Regions from separate parts of the Pantoea phytostimulans genome, predicted to be linked through region 2. Evidence: riboswitches for the same ligand, from Rfam matches in the RefSeq annotation. Region 2 holds a riboswitch; each other region holds the start of a gene.
What was found. A riboswitch is a leader RNA that binds a small molecule or an ion and turns the genes downstream of it on or off. The one in region 2 is predicted to bind thiamine pyrophosphate.

Region 1: another riboswitch for thiamine pyrophosphate. It lies ahead of tenA (thiaminase II); the one in region 2 lies ahead of thiB (thiamine ABC transporter substrate binding subunit).
Region 3: another riboswitch for thiamine pyrophosphate. It lies ahead of thiC (phosphomethylpyrimidine synthase ThiC); the one in region 2 lies ahead of thiB (thiamine ABC transporter substrate binding subunit).
Region 4: another riboswitch for thiamine pyrophosphate. It lies ahead of thiM (hydroxyethylthiazole kinase); the one in region 2 lies ahead of thiB (thiamine ABC transporter substrate binding subunit).

The regions. Positions count from the first base shown of each region.
Region 1 covers NZ_CP173698.1:1,082,399-1,090,347, forward strand. Annotated here, with positions in the region: gene ACF2G4_RS05150 (lipopolysaccharide core heptose(II) kinase RfaY) at 1-545, opposite strand, end outside; gene ACF2G4_RS05155 (DNA topology modulation protein FlaR) at 1,123-1,404, opposite strand; partial or broken gene ACF2G4_RS05160 (GTPase) at 1,567-1,668, opposite strand; gene ACF2G4_RS05165 (M24 family metallopeptidase) at 1,710-3,107, opposite strand; TPP riboswitch at 3,238-3,340, shown strand; gene tenA (thiaminase II) at 3,403-4,119, shown strand; gene ACF2G4_RS05175 (ABC transporter ATP-binding protein) at 4,107-4,847, shown strand; gene ACF2G4_RS05180 (ABC transporter permease) at 4,844-5,608, shown strand; gene ACF2G4_RS05185 (ABC transporter substrate-binding protein) at 5,640-6,566, shown strand; gene ACF2G4_RS05190 (XdhC family protein) at 6,609-7,577, opposite strand; gene ACF2G4_RS05195 (NTP transferase domain-containing protein) at 7,564-7,949, opposite strand, start outside.
Region 2 covers NZ_CP173698.1:3,795,754-3,803,702, forward strand. Annotated here, with positions in the region: gene polB (DNA polymerase II) at 1-1,814, opposite strand, end outside; gene ACF2G4_RS17600 (DedA family protein) at 1,982-2,746, shown strand; gene thiQ (thiamine ABC transporter ATP-binding protein ThiQ) at 2,743-3,444, opposite strand; gene thiP (thiamine/thiamine pyrophosphate ABC transporter permease ThiP) at 3,428-5,038, opposite strand; gene thiB (thiamine ABC transporter substrate binding subunit) at 5,014-6,000, opposite strand; TPP riboswitch at 6,048-6,152, opposite strand; gene sgrR (HTH-type transcriptional regulator SgrR) at 6,188-7,849, opposite strand.
Region 3 covers NZ_CP173698.1:3,341,596-3,349,544, reverse strand. Annotated here, with positions in the region: gene purD (phosphoribosylamine--glycine ligase) at 1-1,225, shown strand, start outside; gene ACF2G4_RS15675 (DUF1481 domain-containing protein) at 1,260-1,922, opposite strand; gene hupA (nucleoid-associated protein HU-alpha) at 1,993-2,265, opposite strand; gene ACF2G4_RS15665 (YjaG family protein) at 2,454-3,044, opposite strand; gene nfi (deoxyribonuclease V) at 3,107-3,775, opposite strand; gene hemE (uroporphyrinogen decarboxylase) at 3,778-4,845, opposite strand; gene nudC (NAD(+) diphosphatase) at 4,889-5,659, opposite strand; gene rsd (sigma D regulator) at 5,749-6,255, shown strand; TPP riboswitch at 6,346-6,444, shown strand; gene thiC (phosphomethylpyrimidine synthase ThiC) at 6,534-7,949, shown strand, end outside.
Region 4 covers NZ_CP173698.1:1,714,052-1,722,000, forward strand. Annotated here, with positions in the region: gene ACF2G4_RS08025 (MFS transporter) at 1-795, shown strand, start outside; gene ACF2G4_RS08030 (mannitol dehydrogenase family protein) at 863-2,323, shown strand; gene ACF2G4_RS08035 (GntR family transcriptional regulator) at 2,425-3,111, shown strand; gene fbaB (class I fructose-bisphosphate aldolase) at 3,331-4,383, opposite strand; gene thiD (bifunctional hydroxymethylpyrimidine kinase/phosphomethylpyrimidine kinase) at 4,529-5,329, opposite strand; gene thiM (hydroxyethylthiazole kinase) at 5,326-6,117, opposite strand; TPP riboswitch at 6,149-6,239, opposite strand; gene ACF2G4_RS08055 (DUF2778 domain-containing protein) at 7,231-7,758, shown strand.

The DNA.
Region 1 (7,949 bases), 1.3 Mb from region 2:
TTCTTACCGGATAAATCGATGATACGCAGCCCGTGTTCAGAAAGGATAAAGTTGCCTTTATGGGCGTCACCAGAAATGAGTTTATGTTGATGCAATAACGCCATGTTATGCACAAGGTCCTGTTTGATTACCTCAGGAATGACATCAAACTCATTCAGCACCGTGCCGGGAATGTATTCATTCAACATAATGTAGAGATCGGTATAAGGACCCTGTTTGCGCTGCGCTAACAGGTAAACGTCATTTTGAAAACGCATGCCTCTTGACCAGAGCTCGTCGTTGAGTTGAATCAGACTTAAAAAGTAATCCTTTCTGAAAAAGGATTTAAGCACCCTTTCGATTTTTTTACCGTTGGGCTTGAATACTTTCAATATATATAATTGTTCCTGGTGCTGGACCAGCATGACCTTGGTATTGTCCTTGTTGCGGAACACTTTACGTATCGGAAGACGTAAATGAACAAAATCCTCCAGGATCTCGTTATACGGAACACGACTCTCTTTGAAGCACAGCGTAAGATTATTATATTTAGTTTTGTGCAGCATAATTAGCCTACGGCCAGAGTGAAAAAATGGATAATTCCGTTAGGTATAGACCCGATCTGCGCCCTTCGCGACTCTGCGGCGACGGAAAAGCCATACAATCGTAATAGCGGTAAAAATATCGCCATAAATACCTCCTGCAATATCTGCCAGGCCGCTGACCTTAACGGGTAAGCACCTGCAAAAAGGCAGACAATAAAAGTAGGAATTATCGACATATAGCTATAACAATCTTGTTAGAAAATGCTTAAAAGTAATAAAATCTCACCTTTATTACAGAGTGATAATAACGTTAATCAATCACTTAAGTCTCATGATTCTATTATGCGAAAATTTTCGAGCAGATTATTTACGCGCATGTCTAAACCTTCAGTAAATAACATTCAGATTCATTGAAAATAGCACGTTGGGCGTATCTTTATTACGCCTTATCCGTTAAGAAGCAGATTAATCTGTTTAACTTTGCTTGACCCAATAGCCTGTATTATATGGAAATCATTTTATGCCTGTGGCCAACACGTTGGCTTCTTCGTTATATACCCCCTTCTCTTTTTAACCACTGACGTCCGCTGCAGCGGGTTCATTTCAACGCCCACTCTTTCCAGCAACGCTTCACCTGCTCTGCTGATAACAAGGCCACTTTTGGCGTCGTTAATTCATCAAATATCGCCCGGTGATGCGCTCTATTCTTCGGGGTGGTGAAAAGCAGATATTTCAACATGTCGCTATTAATGCGATCGCGCTGATGTTCTGCCAGCACGCCACCTATTCGTTCACGCTGGAAGACGGTACGTCGGAAATAACGCATGAGCATCAAGGGTAAACTGATATCCAGTAAAATTACGCCTGTTGCGCGATCCATTCTTTCCTTCAGGCAGCTGGAGTAATTACCCTCAATAATCCAACACTCTTGATCGATAGCCGCCCGATGCAGGTCTAAAAAATGCGATTTAGGTCGCGCCTGCCAATGCGTGCCAGGTAAATGATAAAGCTGATCAAGGTGTATTGCGGGATAAGATGTTTTATGAGAAATCGCATTGGCCAGCGTCGATTTCCCACTGTTAGATGGCCCTATAATAGCGACTCGTGGTCCAAGAAAAGATAAAGATTTAATGTCACTGCTCATCGTTAACGCCTGTTAGTCATAATGTAAATGCGACCTGCTCATTACTTAACGCGAACCAGTGCGCGAGTTTTATCCAACAAAAAAGGACGCAGATAACCTACCGTATTAGAAAGTAAAATTACCTCATCTGAAACCTTAATATTTACTACCTCTTTCAAATAACGTTTGCGAATTTCCATCCTTTTCCATACTTCGGGGAATTGTGCCGCTAGCTGCTGTTGCAATGTAATGTCTGCCAGCCCAACCGTATCTTCTATGTTACTGCCGCCATAACCCGGCAAAGAGGGAATAATATCAATCTGCAATAGCATCCCGCTGGTTAATGGAATTGTGGAATCAGGATAGATTGGTGAGCAAAGCCACTCTTCATCCGCCACCAAATGCCCCGGGTTCAAATGCCAGTGATAACGCGCTTTTGGTAGAACATTCTCGACAATGGCATACATTTCTCCGCCCGTGATGCCTACCCGCAAACTCTCGAGCCAGGTCACCACGGCATGATAATAGGGCGTGGCTAACTGCGTCAGCCAGTCAGAAACCGCGTCGGGCAACGCGGTGTCGTCGGCAACCACATAGGCTGAGCGACTGGTGAGTCCACCTTTGAAGCCAACCGTCAGCGAGATCTTATCGCCCAGGCAGATGCGTTTATCCGAAGGATAAAGGTTGGCATGCGCAAAGCGATCCCCGCTGGCGGCAATCATAATAACGTTATTCGGTTGACCGTCGGCAGCCAGCAAATGGCCGATCTCTTTTTCGCTTTTGCCGAGTTCAATGCTGTCCAGCGCGCTAAGGACATTGGTTGAGGCCAAATTGGCGCCATATTCATAAAAAGCGATTTCATCTGCCCGGTTTATGCGGCGAACGCCATATTCAGGCGAGATAAATATCCCCGTTGCGTTAACAACACAATGTTGTCCCCCTACCGCCTTCTTAACCGCATCAAGAATAAATGCAGGAACATCAAACAGGCTGCTTCGCTGCTCAGCATTGCCGGTGAAAAGCTTCCACCCGACGACGCCCACTTTTTGCCCAGCGATTAAACCTGCGCTCGCGAGCAACGTCTCTAACGGCTGTTCATGTGTCATGGGTTGATTGGGCAGCGAAAAGATCGGCGCATGCAGAGGTAATCCTGCATTACGTGCATAAGGCACAAGTTTGAGGTTCTCATTACCTATGATGTAACTAATAGCAGCTTGATCACTGAGTACTAAAAGTGCCTCTTCAAAACGCGGAATAAACCCCGCCAGATACTCAAAATTGCCGCCATGTTCTTTATCTGCATAGATAACCAAGTGCGCCAGCCCGTGCTGCTTCATCATATTAACCACTTCAACCACGCGTTGCTTCAGGGTTTCATCAGATAAAACGGGGCCCGCGATATAACGGAAGCATTGCGGTGGCGAAAGCGTTTGTAGCGAATAGCGTGTATCCAAATCCATGACGTGCTCCTGAAGAGTTAAAGAGAGGTTTCTCTGTTAAAAGCAGAGGGAAATTTGCAGTAAGCGTGGCTAACTCGGCCAAACCCACAATATCGACACGTTGAATTCACCCTTTAATTGACGTATAAAAAGTGTCTCCGAGGGGTGTCCTGAAATGGGCTGAGATGGCGTAAGCCGAACCCTTTGAACCTGATCTGGGTCATGCCAGCGAAGGGACGGGTTGGCAATATTGCACTCAGCAAATGCCTGTTCTTACCTCAGTATGCCCGGATCTCCACTTATCACTGGAGGTCCCATGTCTCTCTCAATGTTCAATGATTGCTTATATGGCCGTCTTCGCCAGCAAGCGGGTCAACACTGGCACGATTATGTCTCGCACACTTTTGTGCAACAGCTCGCTGCGGGTACCCTGCCGCACGCCGCTTTTCAGCGTTACCTCACGCAAGATTATCTCTTCCTGCTGCATTTTGCCCGCGCTTACGCCTTGTTGGTCAGCAAACTCCACACGCTACCCGAAATGCGTGCGGCAACCACATCCCTCAACGCTATTGTCAGTGAGCTGCCCTTGCATCTCACGTATTGCGCGCAATGGGGATTGAGCGAAAGCGACATCGTCAACGACGCTGAAGCACCAGAAACGCTGAACTACACCCGCTACGTTTTGGATATTGGACATTCTGGTGATGCGCTGGATTTGCTGGCGGCATTGATGCCTTGTGTCGCAGGTTATGCCGAAATTGGGCTTGGTTTATTAAACAATCCCGCCACTGTGATGCGCAATAATCCCTATGCTGCTTGGATACAAAACTATGGCGATGAAAGCTATTTGGCTGGCGTGCAGGCTTCGCTGACGCTGTTTGAAAATATCGCACGCCAGCGCGGTGGTGAAAGCCGTTTTGATGCGCTAGCCAATATCTTCACCACTGCAACGCGCTTAGAGAGCGCATTTTGGCAAATGGGACTCAATGCCGGTAACACCTCAAACGCGTTGATTTCCGCATGCAGCCGCTAAGCGCCATTCCCGGTATTAAAGTGCGCGATCTCAGCTTAAAGTTCGGTGAGCAGATCATTTTTGACCGGCTGAATATGGATATCACCGGCGGCGAATTCGTGGCGCTTCTGGGTGCCAGCGGTGCAGGGAAAAGCAGCTTGTTACGCATTATTGCTGGCCTTGCGCCACCCACTTCTGGCTCGGTGACGGGCAGCGATAATCAACCCTTGGCGGGCCGCATAGCCTGGATGGGGCAAAAAGATCTGCTTTATCCGTGGTTATCGGTGATAGATAACGTGGCGCTGGGCGCGCGTTTGCGGGGCGAAAAAGTCGATCGCGATTGGGCAAGGCATTTGCTGGCGCGTGTAGGCTTGAGCCGCGAAGAAAAATCCCTGCCGGCCACCCTTTCCGGCGGTATGCGTCAGCGTGCTGCGCTGGCCCGTACCCTCTATGAACGGCAACCGATTGTATTGATGGATGAGCCGTTCTCCGCGCTGGATGCCATTACCCGCACGCAAATTCAAACCCTGGCGGCTGAATTACTGGCACAACATACCGTGCTGCTGATTACCCACGATCCCGCTGAAGCCTGCCGCTTGAGTCACCGTTTGTTGGTGCTTTCACCCTATCCTTTCGGCATTGATGACTCGCACAGCATTGCTGGATTACCGCCGCGTGCGCCCGACGATCTTGATTCGATGAGAAGTCAGGCTGAGCTGTTGCAACGACTGATCAAGGCGGCAGGATGAAACACAATCGTCTTGCACGCAGCAGGCGTGGGCTCAGCGTTTTTATCGGCCTGATTGGCGTTTGGTGGCTGGCAACAAAATGGGGTGACATCCCTGCTTTCTTGTTGCCCGCGCCGCGCGCCGTGTTGCTTGCCGCCTGGGATAATGCGCCGTTCCTGGCCTACCACTCGCTGATTACGCTGTCAGAAATTGCCAGCGGATTCGTCATCGGTGTCTTGCTCGGCTGTAGCCTGGCGCTGTGCATGATCTACTCGCCACGGCTGCAACGTTGGCTGATGCCGCTGGTATTGACCAGCCAGGCGATTCCGGTGTTTGCGCTGGCCCCGCTGCTGGTGCTGTGGTTTGGCTTTGGCATGAGCGCAAAAGTGGTGATGGCAGTGTTAGTGATCTTCTTTCCGGTCACATCTACGTTTTTCGACGGTATGCGCCGCGTCAATAACGACTACCTCGATTTAGCCCGCACCCTGCGCGCTTCGCCGTATGCCCAGTTACGTCACGTACGCCTGATGGCGGCCTTGCCTGCGTTTGGTTCAGGATTGCGCATGGCCGCCGCCGTGGCACCGATCGGCGCGATCATCGGCGAATGGGTCGGTTCGGCTGAAGGATTGGGCTACGTCATGCTGAATGCCAATGCTCGAATGCAGAGTGATATGTGCTTTGCCGCCCTGTTTATTTTGGTGCTGATGACGCTTCTGCTTTGGAGCGTGATTGATGCTTTGCTGAAACGTGTGATCAACTGGATACCTGACAACGATGAATAACCACAACCCCCAACGTAAAACCCTGTTTAAAATGCGCCTAACCGTCCTGATTGCCAGCGCCGTTTTAGCCACCAGCGCGAGCGCCAATGAAAAACTCACGCTCATGCTCGACTGGTACATCAATCCCGACCACGCGCCGATCATGGTGGCTGAGCAGATCGGCGCATTTAGCGCACAGGGGCTGGATGTGCAGATTATTCCCCCTTCCGATCCCGCTTTACCGCCCCGCCTCGTGGCAGCTAAACAGGCCGACTTAGCCATTACCTATCAGCCGCAAATCCATTTTTTTGCCGATCAGGGTTTGCCGCTGGTACGCGTAGGCACCTTAATTAACACGCCGCTTAACACCGTTATTTCGTTGGATAAAAGCATTAAGACGCCAGCCGATCTCAACGGTAAAACCGTGGGATATTCTGTGAGCGGCATCGAGCAGGCGACATTGGCCACCATGCTCAAACATGAAAATCTCAACGCAAACGCAGTCAAACTGATCAACGTAAACTTTCAGCTCACCAGCGCCCTGTTAACCGGAAAGGTGGATGCCGTGATTGGCGGCTACCGCAATATCGAAGCATTGGAGATGACATTGCAGGGTAAAGATCCGGTCGTGCTTAACGTCGAGGATTATGGCGTCCCGGCTTACGATGAATTAATTATTGTGGCTAACCGCGATGCCGTTGCCGAACCGAAGATCAAAAAGTTTCTTATCGCGCTGGAGAAAGGTACAGCCTATTTACGTGCGCACCCTGAAGAGAGCTGGAAGGTTTTTGCTCGTCAGCATCCTGAGTTAAATACCCCGTTGAATCATCAGGCGTGGATGAAGACGCTGCCGCTGTTTGCCACGGAGCCTGCGACGTTAGATAAACCGCGTTATCAGGCTTATGAGCAGTTTTTATTTGATAACAAGCTGATTAAGAAAATCACGCCAGTTGAACAATACGCGACAGAAATTAATTAACGTGTTGGGTTAGCCCTGTTGCGGGCTAACCCACTTCAGCGGTTAAAGGTTTTTGACCCTTACCACATCTGCCATCACCGACAAGGCGATCTCTGCCGGTGTTTTACTGCCAATCCTAATGCCCACGGGCGCCTGAATGCGCGTCAGCTCTTCTTCACTCAGTCCCCCGATCTCCACCAGCCGCTGTCGGCGTTTAGCGCTGTTTTTAACTGAACCCATCACACCGAGATAAAACGCAGGGGTATTAACCGCCTCCATCATGGTGAGTTCATCAATACGCGGATCGTGCGTCAGAGAAAGTATCGCCACCTTACTGCTGATTTCATGATTCTCCAGCCACTTAGCCGGATGCTGCGGCACAATAGTGACATGATATTCCGCGCCAAAATGGCGTTCTGTTTCAGCCAGCTGCTCGGGGCGATGTTCACAGACGGTGATCCTAAAACCGAGGATCAGCGCAAGCCGAATGCACTCAAACGCCACCACCGAATAACCGGCAATCAACAGTTGCGGCACCGCACCCACGGGGATCACGACCTGATTCTGCTGATGCGATAACGCGGGCAGTACATGCGCTGTAGAAACGATCTCCCACGCGGCGCGTTGCCCAAGCTGCACATTCTTTACCAGATGCTGTTTACCGATCAACGCGGTTTGCATGGCGGTAAGCAATGCATAACTCTCCGGGTCAGCGGGAAGATACTCGATCAACACATCCACACTGCCGCCGCACGGCAACGCCACATTGGGACGTAATCCCCCTTCGCCATAACGCACAATTTGGCTGCTATCACGATAGGCACCTGACGCCAGCTGTTGCAGAAAATCTTCCTCAATACAGCCGCCCGAAAGCGAGCCGCAATGTTCACCCTGAATGTTAATGGTCATCATGGTGCCGGGCGCACGCGGTGACGAGCCATACGTATGCAAAACGGTACAGAGCCACACCGGCTGCTGCAACTGATGCCAGCACAAAGCACAATCAATAACCCGTTGATCAAGCGTAATCATTCTGTTCTCCCGAGTTCAGGTTGACGGGATAATCGATATCGTTAAGGCATCCGGGATCGTGCAACGTAATTAAGGTGGCGGGATGCGCCGCCAGTATCGAACGCGCCCCTTCATCCTTGTGCAAATCCACCAGCTGGGGATAGAAAATTCGACTGAAGCCCACCGGATGACCGGCCTGAGCATTCACCAGCGGCCTGACTATGGATTCAGTCGCTAGCGCATGTATAACAGCCAAATAGCTGGATGTTTTTAGCCACGGCATATCACCGAGCGCGATAATCCAGCCGTCATAGTCCGCCGTTGCACGGACGCCTGCAGCAATCGACTCACCCAACCCCTGGCTCTGGCAATAGATGGGCTGACACCCGTTGA
Region 2 (7,949 bases):
AAAAAGCGGCAAAAATGACTCTCGTACTCCAGCTCTAATGCGCTGTTAAGCCCATATTCGCTTTGCAGATGCTCGCGCCACCAGATATTAACCTTTTCTGTCAGCTGTCGGCCAATCGCGGCCGCCTGCTCTTCGCTGTGCGCTGTCTTCAACCAGACGAAGGTGGAATCGGTATCGCCGTAAATAACGTCGTAACCTTCAGCCTCAATCAATTCACGCGTTTGCTGCATGATGGCGTGCCCGCGTAGCGTAATCGATGAGGCCAGACGAGGATCAAAGAAGCGGCAGGCGCTGGTGCCGAGTACGCCGTAGAACGCATTCATGATGATTTTCAGCGCCTGCGACAGCGGCTTGTTGCCCTGTTTTTTAGCCGCTTCGCGTCCTTGCCAGATCTGCTCAACGATTGCCGGTAAACAGTGCGTCTGGCGTGAAAAACGTGCTTCGCGGAAACCAGCAACCGAATCGGTATCGTTTGGATGCGCTAATCCTTCCACCAACCCGACCGGATCGATCAGGAAGGTGCGAATAATCGAGGGATAAAGGCTTTTATAGTCGAGCACCAATACTGAGTCATACAAGCCGGGACGCGAATCCATCACGTAGCCGCCAGGGCTGGCTTCGGGGGCTACGTCGCCTAAGTTTGGCGCGACAAAGCCCGCACGGTGCATGCGCGGAATATAAAGATGACCAAATGCTGCCACCGATCCGCCGTGACGATCCACCGCCAAACCGTTTACCGCCGCTCGTTCCAGCAGAAACGGCATGATCTCTGTTTTGTGGAAGATGCGTGTCACCAGTTCACAATCTTTCAGGTTGTAACGCGCCAGCGCCGGTTTATCGTTGGCAAAACGCCAGTTAATCTCTTCCATGCGCTGCCAGGGATTGTTGATCGCTTTCCCTTCGCCCAATAGCTGTTGTGAGACAGATTCCAGGCTAAATGAAGGAAAGTCCCAGAAGGCGGATTTCAGCGCGTCGATGCCATCAATAATCAGGCGGCCAGTTGCCTGAGCGAAAAAAACGCCAGGCTTAAAGCCATGTTCGCGCCATTCCAGCAGGGCTTGTTGACGCCCAAGGCGCAGCGGAATGCCGTAACGATCGGCATGTTTTTGCAGCATACGCAGGTCAAATTGCACCACGTTCCAACCAATAATTACATCGGGGTCATGTTGTGCAAACCAATGATTAAGCGCTTCCAGCAGTTGTGGGCGGCTTTTCAGATAGATCAGCTCAAAGTCGAGTTGGCTGGCATCGCCGTTGGGCGGCCCAAGCATGTAAACCTGACGCTGTCCGCAGCCTTCGAGTCCAATGCAGTAAAGTTCACCATGCTGAGTGGTTTCAATATCCAGCGAGACCCATTTCAGCGGAGGACGATAATCGGGGTGCGGCTTCAGGCGCGTGTTCACGACGCTTTCACCTTGCTGATCACCGCTGAACCAGACGGGCGCGGTGATAAAGCGCTCCATCAGAAAGCGCTCTGGCGGGCGAATATCCGCTTCGTAAATTGGAATGCCGTTTTCCCGCAGCTTTTTCTCAATCCACTGTAACTGGCGATTCTGCCGACAATAGAGGCCAAACACTGGGCGACGGCGGAAGTCTTTCAATTCCAGCGGCTGAATGCGTACGTGTCGTTCATCCTTTAACAGCGCTTCAACCTGCGCCTGATAATCGCAAGGGATAAAGGCGACCGACTCTTGCACCGGCAGTACAACGCGCTGTGGACCGTCATCGGTTGCCAGCCAGAAAATGATTTCGGTGCCTTGTGCGCTGTCGCGCCAGTGTCGGGTGAGCAGGAAACCTGCGCGTGGCATATTCACACTCTCTCCAGAAAGCCGGATTCGGGATGGGCAGTGAGCAGAGTATAACATGGATATTTATACAGTTCTCGCGGCTGGCTTTTGTCAATATCAGCGTACAATTCTTGCCTTGACGCTTTGATGCAGGCTCAGGACAATCCAGCCTTGTGCTTTTTTTAAGGAAGGTTATGGAAGCCTGGGTTCAACACCTTTTTACACAGTCGCTGGAATGGGCGCTGTTTGCCGTTGCAATGGTGACGTTTCTTGAATCACTGGCGTTTGTGGGATTATTACTGCCGGGTACGGTTTTGATGGCCAGCCTCGGCGCGTTGGTGGGTAGCGGACAAATTGGTCTCTATCCTGCCTGGGCGGCGGGTTTTGCTGGATGCTTGATTGGTGATTGGGTTTCCTATGGCATTGGCTGGAAATTTCAGGGGCCGCTGCATCGCTGGAAATATATTCAAAAATACAAAGGATTGCTGGATAAAACCGAGCATGCGCTGCATCAGCACAGTATGTTCACCATTCTGGTGGGGCGCTTTGTTGGGCCAACGCGTCCGCTGATTCCGCTTGCCGCAGGCATGCTGGAGTTGCCGGTGCGCAAGTTCCTGCCGCCCAATCTCATTGGCTGTATTTTGTGGCCGCCGCTGTACTTGCTGCCAGGTATTTTAGCAGGCGTGGCCATTGACGTGCCGAAAGCGGCGCAGGGCGGTAACTTTAAGTGGCTGCTGCTGTTAGTGGCGATTGTCGCGTGGCTGGGATTTTGGCTCTGCTGGCGCTGGTGGCGCAGCGGTAAAAGTCAGGATTGGGCAACAGCGTATCTGCCGCCACAACGCTTGCGTTGGTTAGCACCGCTTGGATTTGTTATCGCGGTAGGCGCATTGGTGGCGATTCAGTTCCACCCCATGATGCCCATTTTCCTGCACTTGTTAGGGCAAGTTTTCTTTAATTAACGGCGCGGGATGCCGAGCACATCGGCTTCCCGTGTTTCTCCCGACAGCAACTGCTGCGTTGCGCCATCCCAGTAAACCCGACCATCCACAATGACCACGCTGCGCGGCGCAATTTGCTGCGCATCTTCCAGGCTGTGCGACACCATAAGTAAGGTAATGTTGCGTGTCTCACACACTGAACTCACCAGTTGCAGCATCTCTCCGCGCAAGGCGGGATCGAGGGCTGAAAAGGGCTCATCCAGCAGCAGAACCGGGCGATCGCGCAGTAAGCAACGTGCCAGCGCAACACGCTGACGTTGCCCACCGGAAAGCTGGCCCGGCAAGCGCGTAAGCAGATCGCTTAACCCAACCTGTGTTGCAATAGCCGCCAGTTGTTGTTGTTGGGTGGCATTTAGCTTCAAGCCTGGATTCAGCCCCAGCGCCATGTTCTGCTGTACGTTGAGGTGTGGAAACAGGTTGTTCTCCTGAAACAGCATCGAAACCGGACGCTTTGCGGGCACGCTGCGCGTGTGATCTTTGCCATCAATCTCCAGCATTCCCTGACTGACCGGTAAAAATCCGGCAATCAGGCTCAGCAACGTACTTTTACCTGCGCCGCTGGGGCCAAGAATCGCCAGACGTTCGCCACGTTGCGCAGTCAGGCTGAAACGCATCGGCAAGTGGTGATACAGGTAAGTGAGGTTATTCAGAGTCAGCATGGTGGCCCGGTAATTTTTCCATCAGAGTAAACAGCAACAGGCAAAGTAACAGCAGCAGCAGGGCGGTAACTGCTCCGTCTGCGCCACGATAAGAACCAATTTGTTGATACAGGTAGAACGGTAAGGTGCGGAAATCTGCGCTACCAAACAGCGCAACCACGCCAAAATCTCCGATCGATAACACGCAGGCAAAGGCCAGTGCCTGAGCTAAAGGTCGCTTCAGGGCGCGCATTTCAATCAGACGTAGTCGATTCCAGCCCTGGATACCCAACGAATTGCACAGGTTTGCGTAGCGCTCAGCGATATCGCGCATGGGGTTTTCCAACACTTTCAGGGCGTAGGGAATGGAAATCAGTGCGTTAGTGAATATCACTAAACCGTCAGCGGAAGTGGGCAAGCCAATGGTGGCGTTGAACAGCAGGAAAAAGCCGGTCGCCAGCACGATACCGGGCATTGCCAAAATCAACATGCCGCTGGTATCTATGATCTGTGCAGCCACGTTGCGTTGGCGCATACGTAATTCGCGGCTGCTCCACAGCAGCATCATAGTCAGCAGCACGCAAAGCAGGCCAGCACCCAGCGCGATACGCAGCGAAGTGAATGTGGCCTGCCACAGCGCCGGTTGTGCCAACGCCCCGCGCAGGCCGCCATGCAATCCATCCACGATGACTGCCAGCAGCGGCGGTAACAGCAGCAGCAGCGCCAACACAATCAAGGCAAAATCACTCACGCGAGCAAGCAGGGAATCTTGCGGATCGCGCCAGCCGCGCAGTTGACTGATGCCAGCGGGAATGGCCTTGCTAAAACGCTGGCTGAGCAAAACTAAAGTCAGGCAGCAGGTGAGCTGTATCAGTGCCAGCAATGCTGCGCGCCCCGGATCGTAGTCATAACTCAGCGCCTGAAAAATGGCGAGTTCAATGGTGGTGGCTTGCGGCCCGCCGCCCAGCGACAACACGGTAGCAAAGCTGGCAAAGCAGAGCATAAATATCAGCGCGCCGGTCGGCAGCAACTGACGGCGCAGCCACGGCCATTCCAGCAGGCGAAAATGGTGCCAGCCGCGCAAATTAAGCTGCGCGGCCAGTTGTCGCTGCTCGGCCGGAATGCTTTCTAACGCCTGCAACATCAAACGCGTTGCCAGCGGCAAATTGAAAAACACATGTGCCAGCAGAATACCTTGCAGGCCGTACGGTGAAAAAGCGTAATCGATATTGAAAAACTGGCACAACTGCGCCAACCAGCCGACGCGACCATAGACCGTAAGCAAGCCAAATACCGCGACCAAAACCGGCAGAACCAGCGTCATGGCGCACAGCCGCAGCAATAATTGGCGTCCAGGAAAGCGCCGCCGGTAAAGTGCGCGTGCGAGCGCAATCGCAGGCAGGAGCGACAACAGCGCAGAAAGCAGCGCCTGACCAAAGGAGAAGCCGATAACGTGATGGAGATAGTCGTCCTGCAATACGCTGCGCCAATCCGTATCAGGCGCAGCGATCCACAGCGAGGAAAACGCCAGCAGCGCCACACTGCACAGCAGCAGCGTGGCGAGCGAACCGGGAATCAGCCAGAGCGGAATTAACGGCTGACGGCGCGTTGCCATGCATTAATCCATTCTGAGCGGTGATCGGCGACATCTTGCGATGAGAATTGCAGCGCAGTATTTGGCACGCTCAACGATGAAAATCCTGCCGGCAAATCAGTTTTGATTACGGGATACATCCAGTTACCGGTTGGAATCGCGTTCTGGAAGGCAGGCGACACCATGAACTGCATGAACTGTTGAGCCAGTTTGGGTTGTTTGCTGCTGGCAAGCTGAGCCGCAACTTCAACCTGCAAATAATGGCCTTCGGCAAACGACGCAGCGGCGTAATTCTCTTTTTTCTCTTCGATGATGTGGTAAGCAGGCGAGGTGGTGTAACTCAACACCAGATCACCTTCACCTTTCAGGAACAGACCGTAAGCTTCGCTCCAACCTTTGGTGACAGTAACGGTTTTCTGCGCCAGCTTCTGCCAGGCCTGCGGTGCCTGATCGCCATACACTTTTTGCATCCACAGCAGCAAGCCTAAACCCGGCGTGCTGGTACGCGGGTCTTCATAAATGACGCGCCACTTCTCTGGACTATCAACCAGTTCTTTCAGGCTTTTAGGCGGATTTTTGAGTTTATTTTTGTCATAGACAAAGGCGAAGTAGCCGTAATCGAAGGGCACAAAGGTTTTATCTTGCCAGCCATCGGGTAACTGTAGCCTGCTGGTGTCAACGTCGCTGGGCGCAAACAGACCCGTTTTTTGTGCCGCCTGCACCAAATTGTTATCCAGCCCTAATACCACGTCGGCTTTGCTGTTCTTGCCTTCCATGCGCACGCGATTCAGCAGCGACACGCCATCTTCCAGCGCGACGAATTTCAGTTCGCAATTGCACTGCGCTTCAAAGGCTTTTTTCACCGCTGGGCCAGGGCCCCAATCGGCTGAGAATGAATCGTAGGTATAAACGGTTAAGGTCGGTTTGGCAGCAAAGACGGGCGCTGACAGCAGCAGCAGCAGAGACAGACATTTTTTTAACACTTTGCGCTCCTTAAGGAGAATTGTTATATGAGTCGCAAAGGATCTGAGCACGTTGGCCTCTCAAATCCCTACGTCGGTATTAACCGAATCAGGTTCGACGGGTATATCTCAGCTCATTGCGACAATCGCAAGCGGCACCCCGTTGAGAACGAGTCATTCTAGTCATTTCGTCGCCGGGGCGAAAGGATCACAGCTCCGGCGGCGCGAACCAGGCGGATTTAAAATCAAACCAGCCCAGCGTATTCATGCGCACGCCACGCATACTGCGTTCTCCTTCCAGCAACAGCCAGTGATGAAACAGCGGATGCAACCCGCCTTCCTCGACCAAACGCTTGCTCCATTCGGCAAGCGGCAGCGCTTTTTCACGCCAGCGTGCGGCATCGATGTGCCAGTCAATGGGCAGGCAATGATGCAGCAACGGCACCTCATAGAGCTGAGCAAACAGTGAATATTCCAGCGGCAGGGTGAAATTGACGCTGCCCAGCCAGATATCGCTTTCAGCCTCGCCCTGATGCCAGCTTTCATAGCTGACTTCACGCGTTTCAAGCGTTACGCCATGTTGCGCTAATAAAGGGCGTAGCGCATTAGCGATGCCTTCGTGCTCAACGTGTTGGCTATACCAGGTGAGCGTCAGGCTTTTCAGCCCAGCGGGTTTCTCAACGGGCGTTAAGTCACGGCGATGGTGCCAGCGCGGCAGCAAACCGTAAGCGGGAAACCAGTAGCGCTGATAGCCAGCGCTCGCATGATTGAGCAGGGCAATAGGATTAAATAAATAGCTGACCCAGCGGCGAATCGCCTCGTTGCGGCCTTTTTCTGAGCGCTGATCAAATAGCAAATAATAACATCCCTCTTCGAGCCGACTCTCTTCCTGCTTTTCATCAACGGTGTCGCCCTGCAAACGTACGCCTGAATAAACCAGTTCGTCGCTGATCTCAGGCAATACCCAAATTGAGACGTCATCGATCAGGGCGCGAAAGCCAAAGTAGTCATCAAACGCTTCGATTTTCAGCTGGCTTTGCTGATTGCGCACCACGCTGTAAGGGCCAGTCCCCTTGGGCTGGCGAGCGAAATCACGCTGCTCGGGCCATTCACGCGGCAGAATCATGGCGCTCACGCTGCCAAGTAACCAAGGTAACCAGTCGTCGGGCTGGCTTAGCGTGATATCCAGCGTCCAGGGGGCGGGCGAGGTGATGAGTTGGAAATGTGAAAACAGCGGCTGATCACGCAGGCGTTCGAGACTGCCGATGACATCAGCCATTTCTAATTCGCGACCGTGGTGAAAGCGGATAGCCGGGCGTAAAAAAAAGCGCCAGTGCAGCGGCGATGTTTGTTGCCAGTGGTGCGCAATATCCGCCTCGATTTCCCCGTTTTCCTCATTTATTCGCGTCAGCCCACTAAAGATTTGTCGTGCCAAATGCGTCTCTGAGCGGCGCAGCGGCGATCCAGGCAGCAGGTTGAGTAACGGGCGGTAATAAAGCACGCGAAGAATATGTTTGCCCTGGCGGAAACTGCGGCCCAGATGCGCGCTGATCATCTGTCGCACCTGATTTTTATCGCCGACCAGTTGCACCAGTTGATCGATACGATCCTGCTCCAGCAAATCTTCTGCCCTCTGCTGCTGTAGCGCGAGTCCGGTATAACAAAAAGTCAGCTGTGAACGCTTACCGCGCCCGGCTTCAGCTTGCCAGGTTAGCCATCCAGCATCTTGCATAGCGTTAAGTAAATTACGCATATGACGGCGAGAGCAATGCAGTAAATCCGCCAGTTCACTCAGCGTGGTTTCTTGCGTCTGGCCCTGGCAACTTTGCCACAGGCGAATGAATTGCTGCTTAAGGCGTGATGAGGACATAAAAGAGGAACTCCCTGTAAAAAGCGCTCTGTTTTTCCTGCCTCATATTAGAGGCAAACTGAACCTCATTGGAAGAGCGGGAGGCATTCAGCAATGAATG
Region 3 (7,949 bases), 450 kb from region 2:
AGCTCAATCGCCATTGGCTGAAACCGTTTTCGTTGCCCCAGGCAATGCGGGCACTGCATTAGAACCTGCGCTGCAAAACATCGCCATCAATCCAACGGATATCGCTGCTTTGCTGGAATTCGCTCAACGCGAAAAGATTGACCTGACGATTGTCGGTCCAGAAGCTCCGTTGGTGATTGGCGTCGTTGATGCTTTTCGCGCCGCAGGCCTGAAAATTTTTGGCCCAACGCAAGCCGCAGCCCAACTGGAAGGTTCAAAAGCCTTCACGAAAGACTTCTTGGCACGCCATAAAATTCCTTCAGCGGAATACCAGAACTTTACGGAAGTCGAACCTGCGCTGGCCTATTTGCGCGAGAAAGGCGCACCGATCGTAATTAAAGCGGACGGCCTTGCTGCGGGAAAAGGCGTTATTGTTGCGATGACGCAGCAAGAAGCTGAAGACGCCGTTAACGATATGCTGGGAGGTAATGCATTTGGCGATGCTGGACACCGCATCGTTATTGAAGAGTTTCTTGAGGGTGAAGAAGCCAGCTTTATCGTGATGGTCGATGGCGAGAACGTGTTGCCTATGGCCACCAGCCAGGATCACAAACGTGTCGGTGATGGCGATACCGGACCGAACACTGGCGGCATGGGCGCATATTCACCTGCTCCTGTCGTCACTGATGAAATCCACCAGCGTGTGATGGATCAAGTCATTTGGCCTACCGTGCGCGGCATGGCTTCAGAAGGCAACGTTTATACCGGCTTTCTGTACGCAGGCTTAATGATCGATCAATCAGGTCAGCCGAAAGTGATCGAATTTAACTGCCGCTTTGGCGATCCAGAAACTCAACCGATCATGCTGCGTCTGCAATCGGATCTGGTTGATCTTTGCCTGGCAGCCTGTGAAGGCAAACTGGATCAAAAAGATTCGAAGTGGGATCCGCGTCCTTCATTGGGCGTGGTTTTGGCAGCGGGTGGCTATCCGGGTAACTACAACAATGGCGATCAGATTCATGGTCTGCCGCTTGAAGAAGTTGCTGACGGCAAAGTCTTCCATGCTGGCACACGTCTTGAAGACGATTTGGTACTGACTAATGGTGGCCGCGTGCTGTGTGTTACGGCGTTAGGCGATGATGTAGCTGCTGCACAGAAGCGTGCGTATGAGCTAACCAAGCCTATTTCATGGCAAGGCAGCTTCTGTCGTCACGATATTGGTTATCGCGCCATTAACCGCAAGTAAGCAAAAGGGGCACGCAGTGCCCCTTTTCACCTCTTCAAAAATCCGCTTCTTTAGGTTGCTCTGCGCAATCATCCTGCGAACTGACTCGCAACAACTGAACACCTTCCGGTGCTTCCAGCCATGAAACCATCAACGGCGCATGCGCGCTACGCTGCTGCTGCGCTAAAGTCTGTAACGCCAGTGCATCAAATGAAGGCGTCACACGCTGCCCTTCACAAGTTTGAATGACGTTGCCGCCTTGCCAATGGCCTTGCTTGAGAAACACGCGGCCACTTAACAGTGCATCACTCACTTTATGCATGCGCTGAGCGTCAAACTTATAGAGTTCGACTGAATCTGAGCTAACAGCTTCACGTCGTCCGGCAAGCTGCCGCTGCATAAAGTTGAGGCTGCCTTCCTGGTCAAAACGCAGCGTGACATCATCTGGCGTATCGCCGTTGATTTTTCGCTGCACGCTAATGAGCGAATCTTCAAGCCAGATATAATCCGTGGTTTCAACCGCATCGCCATTAAAAGGAGTAAAGATCGTACGTAAATGCGTTGCCTGATGGTCGCTATTCTTGCGCCACATACGCACGGCACCGCGATCGGCAAGATAACCACTGGCAGAAAAAGCAGGAATATCAGGGGTCGAACTGCACCCAATAAGTAACAAGGAGAGAATCAGGGTAGGAAAACGCCGGAACAGCGGAGTCATGATGTTTAACCCCTTAAACAAAAGGGGCGAAAACGCCCCCTGTTTTAAAGCTTGACCGCAGTGCGACGTCTTACTTAACGGCGTCTTTCAGCGCTTTACCAGACACGAATGCCGGTACGTTTGCTGCAGCGATTTTGATCTCATTGCCAGTCTGCGGGTTGCGACCGGTACGCTCAGCGCGGTGGTTCACTTTAAAAGTACCAAAACCAACCAGTTGTACAGCATCACCATCTTTCAGAGACTCAGTGATCGCAGCCAGAGTTGATTCCAGCGCTGCCTTTGCCTGGGTTTTAGACAGGTCAGCTTTTTCTGCGATTACATCAATCAGTTGAGTCTTGTTCATAAGTTATCCTTAAAGTGTATTTATCGCTTGCTAAGCAACGAGTGCGAGGGAAAAGCCACAATCTGGCACTCTCCAGCCAGCACGCACCGATAGCCACAATTTTCAGCCCCCCAAATGTAGACCAGACAGGGGGCCGATGTGAAGCCTCCAGGCGCGCTAATTCGGGCCTGAAGTCACGTTTTCTCGCCTTACTGCTGAAATTTTATACCGATGTTACTGATTCCCGCTTCACGCAGGTCCGATCGGAGTCCTTTGATTAATTCAAGGTCACGCTCTTCACAGTCCGCGAGCAGGCGAAAAATCTCCCATTGCAGGTCCCATTCATCGATTATTGCTGGGTTTTCACGCAGCTCTTCATCGGTCATTTCACGACCTGCCTGAGTCATTTCCAGCATCGCTATCGTGGTGATTGAGCTTTCGCTGACTTCAATGGCATGTTCCAGCGTCTCACCACTTAACTGTGCATGGAGCACTTCGCTTAATGCCACACAGGCATCGATAGCCGGATAAACGCCGTAAACCTCAAAAGCTTCGCCATCAGGAATAGCAGCTTCCAGCTTCTCAAGTTGGCTATCAAAATTAATCTTTGCATCTTTGACCGTCAGGTTTTCCCAAATCAAATCGAGAATACGACGGTAAAGCGCCGGATCGGCAAACTGCGTCTGCTCGCAAAAAGCCCAGTAATTGGGATACATGCGTTCGCACAGGCAAGCCATAAAGGTCAGGTGTTGCCAGCTTTCCAGCTTTGCCAGACGCAGATGAACGGGATTTTGTAACATGAAGGTGGCTCTTATTCGTTTAGCTGGCGGCAGTGTATCGTAAAAATGCCGCGTAAACAGCGTTAAAGCGTGTTTTGCCAACGCTGAAAGGCGGTACGATTTGAAGCGACAGCATCCGCCCAGCGCGTAGGCTCAGGCAAACGATAGCCGCGCGTACAGTTTTCAACCCAATGCAGCGCACTGTCCAGGCTAACACGATGCCCGGTCGCAATGAACAAGGGGTTACAACGCTGTTTGCTACGCCATACCCAACCGATTTGCTCGCCTTTGTCGATCAGCGGCTGGCGGCTTCCCGGTTGTGGGTCAACGTCTTGATAACGACCACATAAGCGACGCTTAGCGACGCCAATCGTAGGAACATCCACCAGCAAGCCAAAGTGTGATGCAACACCCAGCCGACGAGGATGCGAAATACCGTGACCATCAACAAATAACAGATCGGGTTTTTGCTCAAGCATCTGCCATGCCGCCATTAACGCGGGATACTCACGGAAAGAGAGAAAGCCGGGAATATACGGCATGGTGGTTTCGATACGCGCAATGCGATGTTCCACCAGCTTCAGAGAAGGATACTCAAGGATGACCAGAGCGGCACGCGTGATAGTACCCTCTTGCTCAAAGCCAACGTCTGCGCCGCCGATAAAGCGTGGCGGCAACACGTCAAAATCATCCTCACGCACCACGTCTGCGGCGCGTTGAAGCTGCTCGGCACGTAGTGCGGCAATATCCATATTTACTCCTGGTGCCATGGACGAGATAAGCGATGCACGGCTTCAACAAACGTGCCCGCGTGTTCAGGTGGGACATCCTGATGAATGCCGTGACCCAGGTTGAATACGTGACCATCACCTTTGCCAAAGCTTTCCAGAATTCCCGCGACTTCCTGCTCAATACGTGCAGGTGGTGCATAAAGCATGGAAGGATCCATGTTGCCTTGCAAGGCGACTTTGTCACCTACGCGACGGCGAGCGTCACCGATATCAGTTGTCCAGTCTAGGCCGAGCGCATCACAACCCGTTTCCGCCATCGCTTCCAGCCATTGCCCGCCACCTTTGGTGAACAGCGTAATCGGCACGCGGCGCCCTTCATTTTCATGCAAAACGCTATCGACAATTTTATGCATGTAATAAAGCGAGAACTCGCGATAATCTCGACCCGTCAACACCCCACCCCAAGTATCGAACACCATTACCGACTGCGCACCGGCACGTATTTGTGCATTCAAGTACAAAATGACGCTGTCTGCCAGCTTGTTCAGCATCGCATGCAGCGTTGTGGGATCGGCGTACATCATCTTTTTTATCTTAGTAAAGGCTTTGCTGCTGCCGCCTTCGACCATATATGTTGCCAACGTCCACGGACTGCCTGAGAAACCAATCAGCGGCACTTCGCCTTTTAAATTCTTACGAATAGTGCGCACAGCGTTCATAACATAACCCAGTTCCTGTTCAGGATCGGGGATCGGCAGGCGCTCAACATCGGCTCGACAGGTAATTGGGTTTGAAAAGCGCGGGCCTTCACCGGTTTCGAAGTAAAGTCCAAGCCCCATCGCATCGGGAATCGTTAAGATATCGCTGAAGAGGATCGCCGCATCCAGTTCATAACGACGCAGCGGCTGTAGCGTAACTTCGCAAGCCAGCTCGGCGTTTTTACACAGCGACATAAAATCGCCGGCTTCGGCGCGGGTCGCTTTGTATTCCGGTAAATAACGCCCGGCTTGTCGCATCATCCAGACCGGCGTGACATCAACCGGCTGACGTAACAGGGCGCGCAGATAACGATCATTCTTCAGTTCAGTCATTTTAAGGCTCTCTCAATTTCAAGCGCGTAGTGTAGCACTTTCCTTATGCTCCGGCGCGGCAGATGGCGACGGTATCTTCTATCAAGCGGCGCGCCACGGTGCCTGGCGGCGGTAGCATTGGCAGCGCGTCATAGCGGAACCAACCTGCATCCAGCAACTCTTTGCCGTCATGTTGCAGATCCCCGCTCTCATACTCAGCCATAAACGCCACCATCAATGATTGTGGAAAAGGCCAGGGTTGTGACGTCACGTAACGCACATTTTTAACCCGCACATTGCTCTCTTCCATCACTTCACGCGCCACAGCTTGCTCCAGCGTTTCGCCCACCTCGACGAATCCCGCCAGCACGGTATAAATGTTATTACGTTGTCGCGCATGATTCGCCAGCAGGATTTCATCACCCCGACGAATCGCAACAATGATACAAGGCGCGATCTGCGGGTAATAACGCTCACGACAATGACTACACAAACAGGCAAATTCATGTTTGCTGCGGTTCATTTCGTGACCGCAATAGCCGCACCAGCGATGGGATCGATAAAACTCTGCCAGTTGAACACCGCGCCCAGCGAGTTGAAACAGGCCAACTTCTTCATCGATTAATTGACGTACCGAGAACATGCTTTCAGATCGCGCTTCGCAAATGAGCCACACTTTTTCACCCAGCCACTCGCCGATGACCTGACCTTTAGTGCCAGTCAGACCGAATTTTTCTGCAGGTCCATGCGGTAATTCACCTTGTGGCAGCCAAAGTTTTTGCTCATGGCTGACAACCCACCATCCAGCGTCTACGCTTGTGATCTCGAATTGCATTTTTTTCGTCATCCTTAGCGTCAAATGGCACGCTGAAGTCCTGATGTTAAGTGTGTAGATAAACAACTATAACTCACATGGAGTTAGATATGCTTAACCAGTTAGACGTCCTGGCCGAGCGCGTAGGTGGCAGCAACGAACTGGTGGATTCGTGGCTTGAAGCCCGTCGCCAACTCTTAGTCGCCTATTACCATTTGGTAGGATTGAAACCCAATAAAGAAGCTTTAACGACGCTGGATGAACAGGCGTTGGATAATTTTTGTCACGGCTTGGTGGATTACCTTTCTGCCGGACACTTCAATATTTACGAGCGCATTATTAGTGAAATGAGTGGCGACAGTCCGATGATTGCTGCTGCGCAGATCTATCCGCCGCTTGAAGCCAATACGGAACGTTTGATGCAGCTGTATGATGGTCATTTGCAACAGGCAATTGACGATGATAACTGCGTGACTTTCCAGAAAGCGCTTTCTGAAGTCGGCGAAGTTTTAGAAACCCGCTTCACGCTGGAAGATAAATTGATTCAGCTGGCGTGGGATCAACAGCTGGCGCGCCCGCCGGTCGCCAATGACAGCCAGATGGCTCGTCCCGCTTAACGTTAATCACATGTAAAAGTCTTGTGATTACCTAAAAGCCCTTTTATGCTGAACGGGTTTTGATGACGCCAGTCTGATAAACCCGTTTTTAATTTCTTGTCGGAGTGCCTTCGGGCTGAGACCGTTTATTCGGGATCCGCGGAACCTGACCAGGTTAGAACCTGCGTAGGGAACAAGAGTAAATCTTCTTAGTACGCTGGCACTATTTTTGTCCATCGTATCGCTTACTCCTTCCGAACTCCGGACAAGCAACGTTCCCCCTTAACTGGAAAATTGCTATGTCTACTTCGAAAACCAATCGTCGCGAACAACGTGCCCAGGCGCAGGAATTTATCGATTCCCTGCAAGGCGGCAGTGCATTCCCCCACTCTAAACGCATTTGGATTACCGGTAGCCGTGCTGACATTCGCGTGCCAATGCGTGAAATTCAACTCAGCGCCACCCAAATTGGCGGTACCAAGGACGAACCTCGCTTCGAAGAGAATGAAGCCGTGCCGGTGTATGACACGGCAGGCGCTTATGGTGATCCAGACGCGCAGATTGATGTGCATCGCGGTCTTGAAAAACTGCGTGCTGGCTGGATTAACGATCGCGATGACAGCGAAAATCTCACGCAAATTAGCTCGACTTACACGCAGCAGCGTTTGGCCGATGACGGTCTTGATCATTTGCGTTTCGAGCATTTACCTCAACCGCGACGTGCCAAGTCCGGTCGCCGGGTGACACAATTGCACTACGCGCGTCAGGGCATCATCACGCCAGAAATGGAGTACATCGCACTGCGTGAAAATATGGGCCGCGAGCGTATACGTGGTGAAGTGCTGCTGCAACAGCATCCGGGATACAGTTTCGGTGCTAATTTACCGGAAAATATTACGCCGGAGTTTGTGCGCCAGGAAGTCGCCGAGGGTCGCGCCATTATTCCCGCCAATATTAATCACCCCGAATCGGAGCCGATGATTATTGGTCGCAACTTTTTGGTGAAGGTGAACGCCAATATCGGGAACTCGGCAGTAACCTCCTCTATTGAAGAAGAAGTGGAAAAATTAGTGTGGTCAACGCGTTGGGGTGCTGACACGGTAATGGATCTCTCCACCGGCCGTTATATACACGAAACACGTGAGTGGATTTTGCGTAACAGCCCGGTTCCGATTGGTACCGTACCGATTTATCAGGCGCTGGAAAAAGTGAATGGCGTGGCAGAGGATCTTAACTGGGAAATATTCCGCGATACGCTGTTAGAACAGGCTGAGCAAGGTGTCGACTACTTTACGATTCATGCTGGCGTGCTGCTGCGTTACGTGCCGATGACGGCAAAACGCCTGACCGGCATTGTCTCGCGTGGCGGTTCGATTATGGCCAAATGGTGCCTGTCACATCACAAAGAGAGCTTTCTCTATCAGCATTTTCGGGAGATTTGTGAAATTTGCGCCGCATACGATGTCTCGCTTTCGTTGGGAGATGGCTTACGCCCAGGTTCTATTCAGGATGCCAACGATGAAGCGCAGTTTGCCGAGCTGCATACGTTGGGTGAATTGACGAAGATTGCCTGGGAATATGACGTACAGGTAATGATTGAAGGCCCTGGCCACGTTCCGATGCAGATGATACGCCGCAACATGACCGAACAGCTTGAACATTGCCATGAAGCCCCTTTTTATACGCTCGGCCCACTAACAACTGACATCGCACCG
Region 4 (7,949 bases), 1.9 Mb from region 2:
GCGTTTGTTATCGTCTGCTGCATCGGGTTGGTTTGGATGACCATCTGGCTGTTCTTTGCGGCGGATAACCCGGCAAAAAGCAAGCTGGTGACTGAAAAAGAGCGTGCGCTGATTGATCACATGAAGGCTGAAAACCCGAATGATGAAGCTGACCTTTCGCAAACTGCCCATCCCTTTGGCTATTATCTGCGTCAGCCCATTATCCTGGTCACCGCATTTGCCTTCTTCTGTTACAACTACATTCTGTTCTTCTTCCTGAGCTGGTTCCCGGCCTATCTGGTGCAGGCACATGGCCTGGATATCAAGGCCATGAGCATCACGACGATGATTCCGTGGATTGTTGGCTTTATCGGCCTGGCACTCGGCGGCTGGATCTCCGATAAAATCTTCAACATCACTGGCAAGTTGCTGTTGTCACGTAAAATTGTGTTAGTGGTCTCACTGTTTGCTGCCGCCATTTGTGTCGCACTGGCGGGTACGATAAAAGATGTGGTGCCTGCCGTGATGATGATGTCGATATCGATCTTCTTCCTCTACATCACCGGCGCGATTTACTGGGCGATTATTCAGGATGTCGTGCACAAAAGCCGCGTCGGCAGCATCAGTGGATTTATTCATCTGGTGGGCAGTTTGTCGGGCATCATCGGTCCCATCGTGACCGGCTTCATTGTGCAGCACACCGGCAAGTTCGACAGCGCCTTTATCCTGGCGGGATGTGTCGCCGCCGTGGGTGCATTCCTGGTGCTGTTTGTGATTCGCAGTCCGAAAACCATCGACAAACCGGTTTCGGTTTAAGCAGGACGCGGTTAATGCATTACTGATTACGGGGCGCATGGCGCCCCGTTTGCCATAAGGACAGACTATGTTAGATATCGATCGCCTTCCCGCTGACGTTCAGCGCCCGCGCTACGACCGTAGCAAACTTAAAACACGTATGGTGCATATTGGCTTTGGCGCCTTCCACCGCGCCCATCAGGCGCTGTGCAGCGACAAGCTGGCTGAGCAAGGTTCAGATTGGGGCTATTGCGAAGTGAATCTCAACAGCGGCGCACTTATTCAGGCGCTGCGTGAACAGGATTTGCTCTACACCGTGACAGAGATGGCCGACGACTCGCTGAAGACCCGCGTAATTGGCGTGATCACTGCTGCGCTGCACGGCAAAGGCGACGGAATCGAGGCGGTGATTGACGCCATGAGCCAGCCAGACGTCGCCATTGTTTCGATGACCGTTACGGAAAAGGGTTATTGCCATTTACCTGCCAGCGGTGATCTCAATCCAGATCACCCTGATATCGTGCATGACCTTGCCCAGCCAGACGCGCCACGCTCTTTGCCTGGCCTGATACTGGCGGCAATCCGCCGCCGTCGCGACGCCGGGTTAGCGCCGTTTAGCGTGATGTCTTGTGACAATATGCCGGAAAATGGCCATGTCACGCGCAATGTGATTGTGCAACTGGCGCAGCGTCAGGATGACGATTTAGCCGACTACATTCAGCAACACATCACTTTCCCTTCCACGATGGTTGATCGCATTGTACCTGCCATGACTGAAAGCGCTTTCGAGCAGCTCACCGCACGTCTGGGTTCGGAGGATCCGGTGGCCGTAGAAGCAGAGCCGTTTTTTCAGTGGGTGGTTGAAGATAACTTTGTCAGCGGCCGCCCAGCGTGGGAAAAAGCCGGTGCCGAACTGGTAAACGATGTACTGCCTTTTGAAGAGATGAAGCTGCGGATGCTGAATGGTAGCCATTCATTCCTCGCCTATTTGGGTTTTTTGGCGGGCTACGAACACATCAGCGATTGCATGGGTGACAGCCACTTCCGGGCTGCCGCTCGCGCATTAATGGTGGATGAGCAAGCGCCAACCTTGCGCACTCAAGGGGTAGATTTGCAAGCCTACGCCGACTCGTTAATCGCCCGCTATGAAAACCGCGCGATTAAACATCGTACTTATCAGATCGCTACCGATGGCACCCAAAAGTTGCCACAACGGATGTTGGATAGTCTGCGCTGGCACCTGCGTAACGGCAGCCGCTGCGACCTGCTGCTGCTTGGCATTGCCGCCTGGATGCGTTATGTCGGCGGTGTAGATGAACAAGGCCAGCCGATTGAGATACGAGATCCTCTGAAAAATGCGCTGGCCGAGTGTGTGAAAAACAGCGAAGACGGTGAAGCTCGCGTGCGGGCTTTGTTGGGGATGAACGCGGTGTTTGGCGAAGATTTGGCACAAAATGGTGACTTTGTTGCCCGATTAACGCATTTTTATCAGCAACTGGTGCAGCAAGGCGCCCGCGCTACCGTACATCAAATAATGAACGCGGCATGATTGTGCGGTAGCAAAAGCACTGGCGCAGATGCAGCGTGCTGATTAGACTGATTCTTTCTCTACGGGCTGGCTTATGTCAGCCGTAATATGGACATTGCCGCATGACGATCGCCTATACCATTACCACCAGCGAGCCAGTGAACCAGCAGATTTACCGTTATCTGCGCAAAGATATCGTCACCTGTGTGATTCAACCCGGTTCGTTGCTCTCTGAGAAAGAAGTTTCTGCTCGCTTCAATGTTTCACGTCAGCCGGTACGTGAAGCTTTTATTAAGCTGGCAGAAGCCGGATTGGTACAGGTGCTGCCACAACGTGGCACCTTCGTGCGTAAGATTTCCGCTAAGCGCGTAGCCGATGGGCGTTTCATCCGCGAAGCAGTGGAGATTGCGGTGGTTCGCCGTGCCGCAGTGGAGATCGCGTCGCCGGCTTTGATGGCGCTGGAACACAATTTGCAATTGCAAAAAATGGCTGCTGAGCGGCATGACAGCCAGGCATTTCTTAGCCTGGATGATGAGTTTCACCGTTTAATTGCTGAGAGCATCAACTGCACGCTGGCGTGGGAAACGGTGGAAAATATCAAGGCGGCGATGGATCGGGTGCGCTTTTTAACCTTGAGTGAAGTTTCCCCCCCGGAAAGTTTGATTGAGCAGCATCAGGAAATTTTCGCAGCGCTACAAGCTCATGATGCTGATGCCGCAGAAGCAGCGATGCGCCGCCATCTACAAGAGATGATTTTCTCAATAACGCCCATTGCCGAACGCAACAGTGAATGGTTTGAAGGGCCTTGAGTCGTTTGTCCCCTTATTCTTTTGAAGTGCGAGGCCGTTTGCCCCCACCTCAATCCTCTGAAGTGCGAGGTCGTTTGTCCCCCACCTCAATCCTCCCCCATAAATGGGGGAGGAAGATGCTGCTTTATGTTAGTGATGAGACGGCATGTGGCAGCGTCTCCTTCCCCCGCTTCGCGGAGGAAGGCCGGGATGGGGGGCAGCGCGCAGAGGACTCACTCCTTACGCAATCGTCACCTCTTTTGACAAATAAACATCCTGCACTGCATTTATCAGCGCGACGCCATCCTTCAACGATTTCTTGAACGCCTTACGTCCCAGAATCAATCCCATGCCTCCGGCACGTTTGTTAATAACGGCGGTACGCACTGATTCGGCAATATCTGTTTCACCCGCTGACGCGCCACCCGAATTGATCAACCCGGCGCGGCCCATATAGCAGTTTGCTAACTGATAACGCACCAAATCGATGGGATTTTCAGTAGTCAGCTTGGTGTAAACGCGCTCATCGGTATGACCAAATTTCACCGCGTTATAGCCGCCGTTGTTTTCCGCCATTTTCTGCTTAACGATGTCGGCACCAATCGTCGCCGCCAAATGGTTCGCCTGACCCGTTAAATCCGCACTGGAGTGATAATCCACGCCATCCTTTTTAAAGTCGTTATTGCGCAGGTAAGCCCACAATACTGTGACCAGGCCCAATTCATGTGCGCGCTCAAAAGCCGCAGAAATTTCTTCAATTTGGCGGCGTGATTGCTCTGAACCGAAGTAAATAGTCGCGCCAACCGCTACTGCGCCCATGTTGAACGCCTGATCGACGCTGGCATACAGCGTTTGATCGTATTGCGCCGGATAACTCAGCGTTTCGTTGTGGTTAAGCTTCATTAAAAATGGAATGCGGTGCGCATAACGACGCGATACGGAAGCCAATACACCGTAGGTTGATGCTACGCAATTACAGCCCGCTTCGATCGCCAGTTCAACAATGTTTTTGGGATCAAAATAGTGCGGATTAGCGGCAAACGAGGCGCCAGCTGAATGCTCTACACCCTGATCGACCGGCAGAATAGAGAGATAACCGGTTCCCGCCAGGCGACCGGTGTTATACAGCGTTTGCATATTGCGCAGTACCGCAGGAGAACGGTTGTTGTCGATCATTACCCGATCAACGAAATCCGCGCCTGGTAAATACAGGCTTTCCGCTGGAAGGGTCATGCAGCGATGTTGAAGAAGGGAATCCGCTTCTTTGCCCAATAACTGTACGATGTCCGTCATGTCAACTCCTGTTAGCTGTCGAGGGTGAACCGGCACCCGCCGATTCGACCCCCACAGCCTGGACCTTATTCACGCTATGACGCAAATTGCTGACTCCATTTTTCAGACGGATCCCCAGGAAAAAGCCCCGTTTTAGTCTCTCTCCTTACCACCATTGATGGAAGTGATGCACCGGCCCAATGCCTTTGCCCACTTCCAGTGAATCAGCGTGTAACAAGGCTTGCTGCAACCAGGCTTTGGCTTCCGTTAACGTCTCCTGCCAGTTTTGATGGCGTGGACGCAGCGCCGCTAGCGCCGCCGAAAGCGTACAACCGGTGCCGTGTGTGTGACGCGTATTCACACGAGGTGCGGTAAAACGTTGCTGAGCTGAGCGCGTAATCAGCCAGTCCGGGCTTTCCTCATTGCTCAGGTGTCCCCCTTTCATCAGCACCGCCTGACAACCCAACGCCAGCAGCGCTTCACCCTGCGTCAGCATTTCATCTTCGTTGTGCGCAATTGCACAATTTAACAGTGCGGCGGCTTCTGGCAAATTCGGGGTAATCAGTGAAACCTGTGGCAATAACAGTTCACGCACGCTGGCAATTGCATCCGGTGAAAGCAGTGCATCGCCGCTCTTGGCCACCATCACCGTATCCAGCACGACAAAGGGTAAACTGGCTCGTTTCAGGCGCTGAGCCACGCGCTCCACAATCGCGGTTTCCGCTAACATGCCGATTTTCGCGCTATCGATGCGCACATCATCCAGCACTGAATCCAACTGCGCCGTGACAAAGTCAGGATCCACGCGGTAAACCGATTGCACGCCGCAGGTATTTTGCGCCACCAGCGCAGTAATAACGCTGGTGCCATAAGCGCCTAACGCAGAGAAAGCTTTGAGATCGGCTTGGATCCCGGCTCCGCCACTGGGATCGGTGCCGGCGATGGTTAAGGCGTTAATGCGCTTCATGCTGCCACCTCCAGCATCCATAACGCATCAAGAAACGCGGCGACAAAGGTGCCCGGCCCTTGCGCTTGCGCCGCCGCTTTTTTCCCTGCCAGCGCCATCACCCGACATGCACAGGCAACGTTGAGCAAGCCATCGCCCGGCAGGCTGCTGAAAGCGGCAACTACCGCCGATAACGCGCAGCCCGTGCCGACTACGCGTGTCATCAGTGGGCTACCGCCGGAAATGGTTAAGGTGCGTGAGCCATCAGTGGCGTAATCAACTTCGCCGGTGACGATCACAAGGGTGTGATAATCGCGAGCAAGCTGCTGAGCGGCTGCCACTGCGGCATCGGCCTGATGCAAACTATCAACGCCTCGCCCGCCCGCAGCTTGCTGCGCTAGCGCTAAAATTTCAGAGGCATTACCGCGAATAGCGGCGGGTTTTTGACTCAGCAATTGCTGGCAGAATGCGCTGCGTAACGTGAGCGCGCCCACCGCAACCGGATCAAGTGTCCATGGCGTGCCAGCTTGATTGGCGGCGGTAACGGCGGCTTGCATAGCGAGTTGACGATCCTGCGTTAAGGTGCCCACATTAATCAGCAACGCGTCGGCAAAGCCGCTGAATTGCGCAGCTTCTTCAGGATCGATAACCATGGCAGGCGACGCGTTGAGCGCCAGCAGTACATTGGCCGTGAAGGTTTGCACGACATCATTGGTCATGCAATGAACCAGCGGCGCGTGTTGGCGAAATTGATGCAGGATACGCGCGACGTGCGCGTCAGAAAGGTGTTCAGGTTGATGTGTCATCATAACTCCCAACCGGCGAACAAGAAGGCAAATGCGGTCAGGCATCAGACTTCCCTACGCTGGCATTAATCCAGATCAGGTTCAAAGGGTATATCTCAGCCTAAAAGGCACCCCTAGTCATTGATAGATAAGCATATTTTTATAATAATTGCTCAATCACTCAGTGCAATCATAGGTGAGTTGATCCCAGCTTGTAAACCGCTTTGTATCCCACTTTGACCGCTTTGATAACGCGCAGAAGCCCTATACAAAAATCCCCGCAGTGCGAGGATCAATCATTAAGGCGTTTTACTCTATTTTCTAACTGGCGAATTAACCGCCGTAACCAAACTCCGATAAGGCTTCCCTTCACCATCAATAATTGTTTTGCAGGTTCTTAAGGCTACAAGTTGCGGAGTTATTTTGTAATGTGCTGCTAATCGGCTGATATTAATCAAGCTAACCAACATTCTGTCGTTGATTTTGTCGATGATAAGGCTATTTCCTTCGTCATCTTGAATATCAATCTTCGCCATTATGTTAGAAGTGGGTCTGTGATTTTAACTACGTCAACTGCAATGCCAGGCATTGTGAATGTTTTAACGTTGGGTAAGATTTCACGTCTCTGTGTAATGATATTTCCTTCATCAAGTGGACTAACATATTGGAATGCACTTTTCATCGACGTATGAAAACGTAACTTGCTGTATGCATCAGAACCTGCAAAAACAATCATACGGCGAAGGTTGCTATAGCGTCCTTTAGTTCCGTCGTTAACCTGCGATAAGAAACCATCAAATACCTCTAGAACGTCGATTGATGAATCTGTCAGGAGTTGGGGCTGAGGCCCCAGCTAATTTATGTATTAAAAGACGATCCTAAATTTTATCTCAGCAAATATAATTTATTTCCCTTGCCTCCCTACCTATCCCTTATCAGGCAATACTCACCAAACGCGTTGTGATGAGGTTAACCAAGTACTCTTTATGAAGCGTGACTGAGCCCCTGGCAGAGCCTACCATCGTGCTAAAAGCTTTTGAAATTGTAATTAATACGCTGTTAATTTTGATGATTTCTTTAAATCAACAATAAAAACCTTATCATAAGAGTGGATTACTAATAAGGGATTAAAGCCAAATGGCAATCAACGGAAAGTTTATTCTTACAGGCGCACAATTCTCTCCCCTCATACTACCAGGTATAGGGCACTTTATGGCGTTTTCTGGCAATGATCAGTATCGCAACAATGCCGCATGTGCCGCTATACCTTTCAAAGGGCCGATCCCGCTTGGTCGCTATCACATCGTGAAACGTCCTGTTAATGGGTTTAAGTCCATGCTGTACACAATGAGCCGTGAGGCTTGGACATGGCCAACAGATACCCCCGTAATTCACTCGGAATGGTTTGGACTATTTAGACAAGATTCACACGTTGATGACAAAACATTCATTGATGGCGTAGAAAGGGGGAATTTTAGATTGCATCCAATTGGTCCGGCAGGGATTTCTCAGGGATGTATAACATTACAGCACCGTAGTGACTTCATTAAAATAAGGCAGGCGCTAATGACTTATACATATGGAAATACAAACATCCCCGGAACACAATTGTATTCGTATGGAACGATTGAAGTAATCGACGGAGGAGTTTCCGGTGTGTGCTAAATCATCAGTGATTCCGAAGAAGACGCTATCCTTCGCCTTGATGTTTTTTTTATTTATGTGGTTGAACTATAAAATATTTATACCAGTAATTAAATCTAACACCTCGTGGTTTATTGATTTTACATCTGAATTAGGCTTTCACGATGCTGAAGGAGCATTTGGTCAAATGTTGGTGGCAATGTCTCTCATCG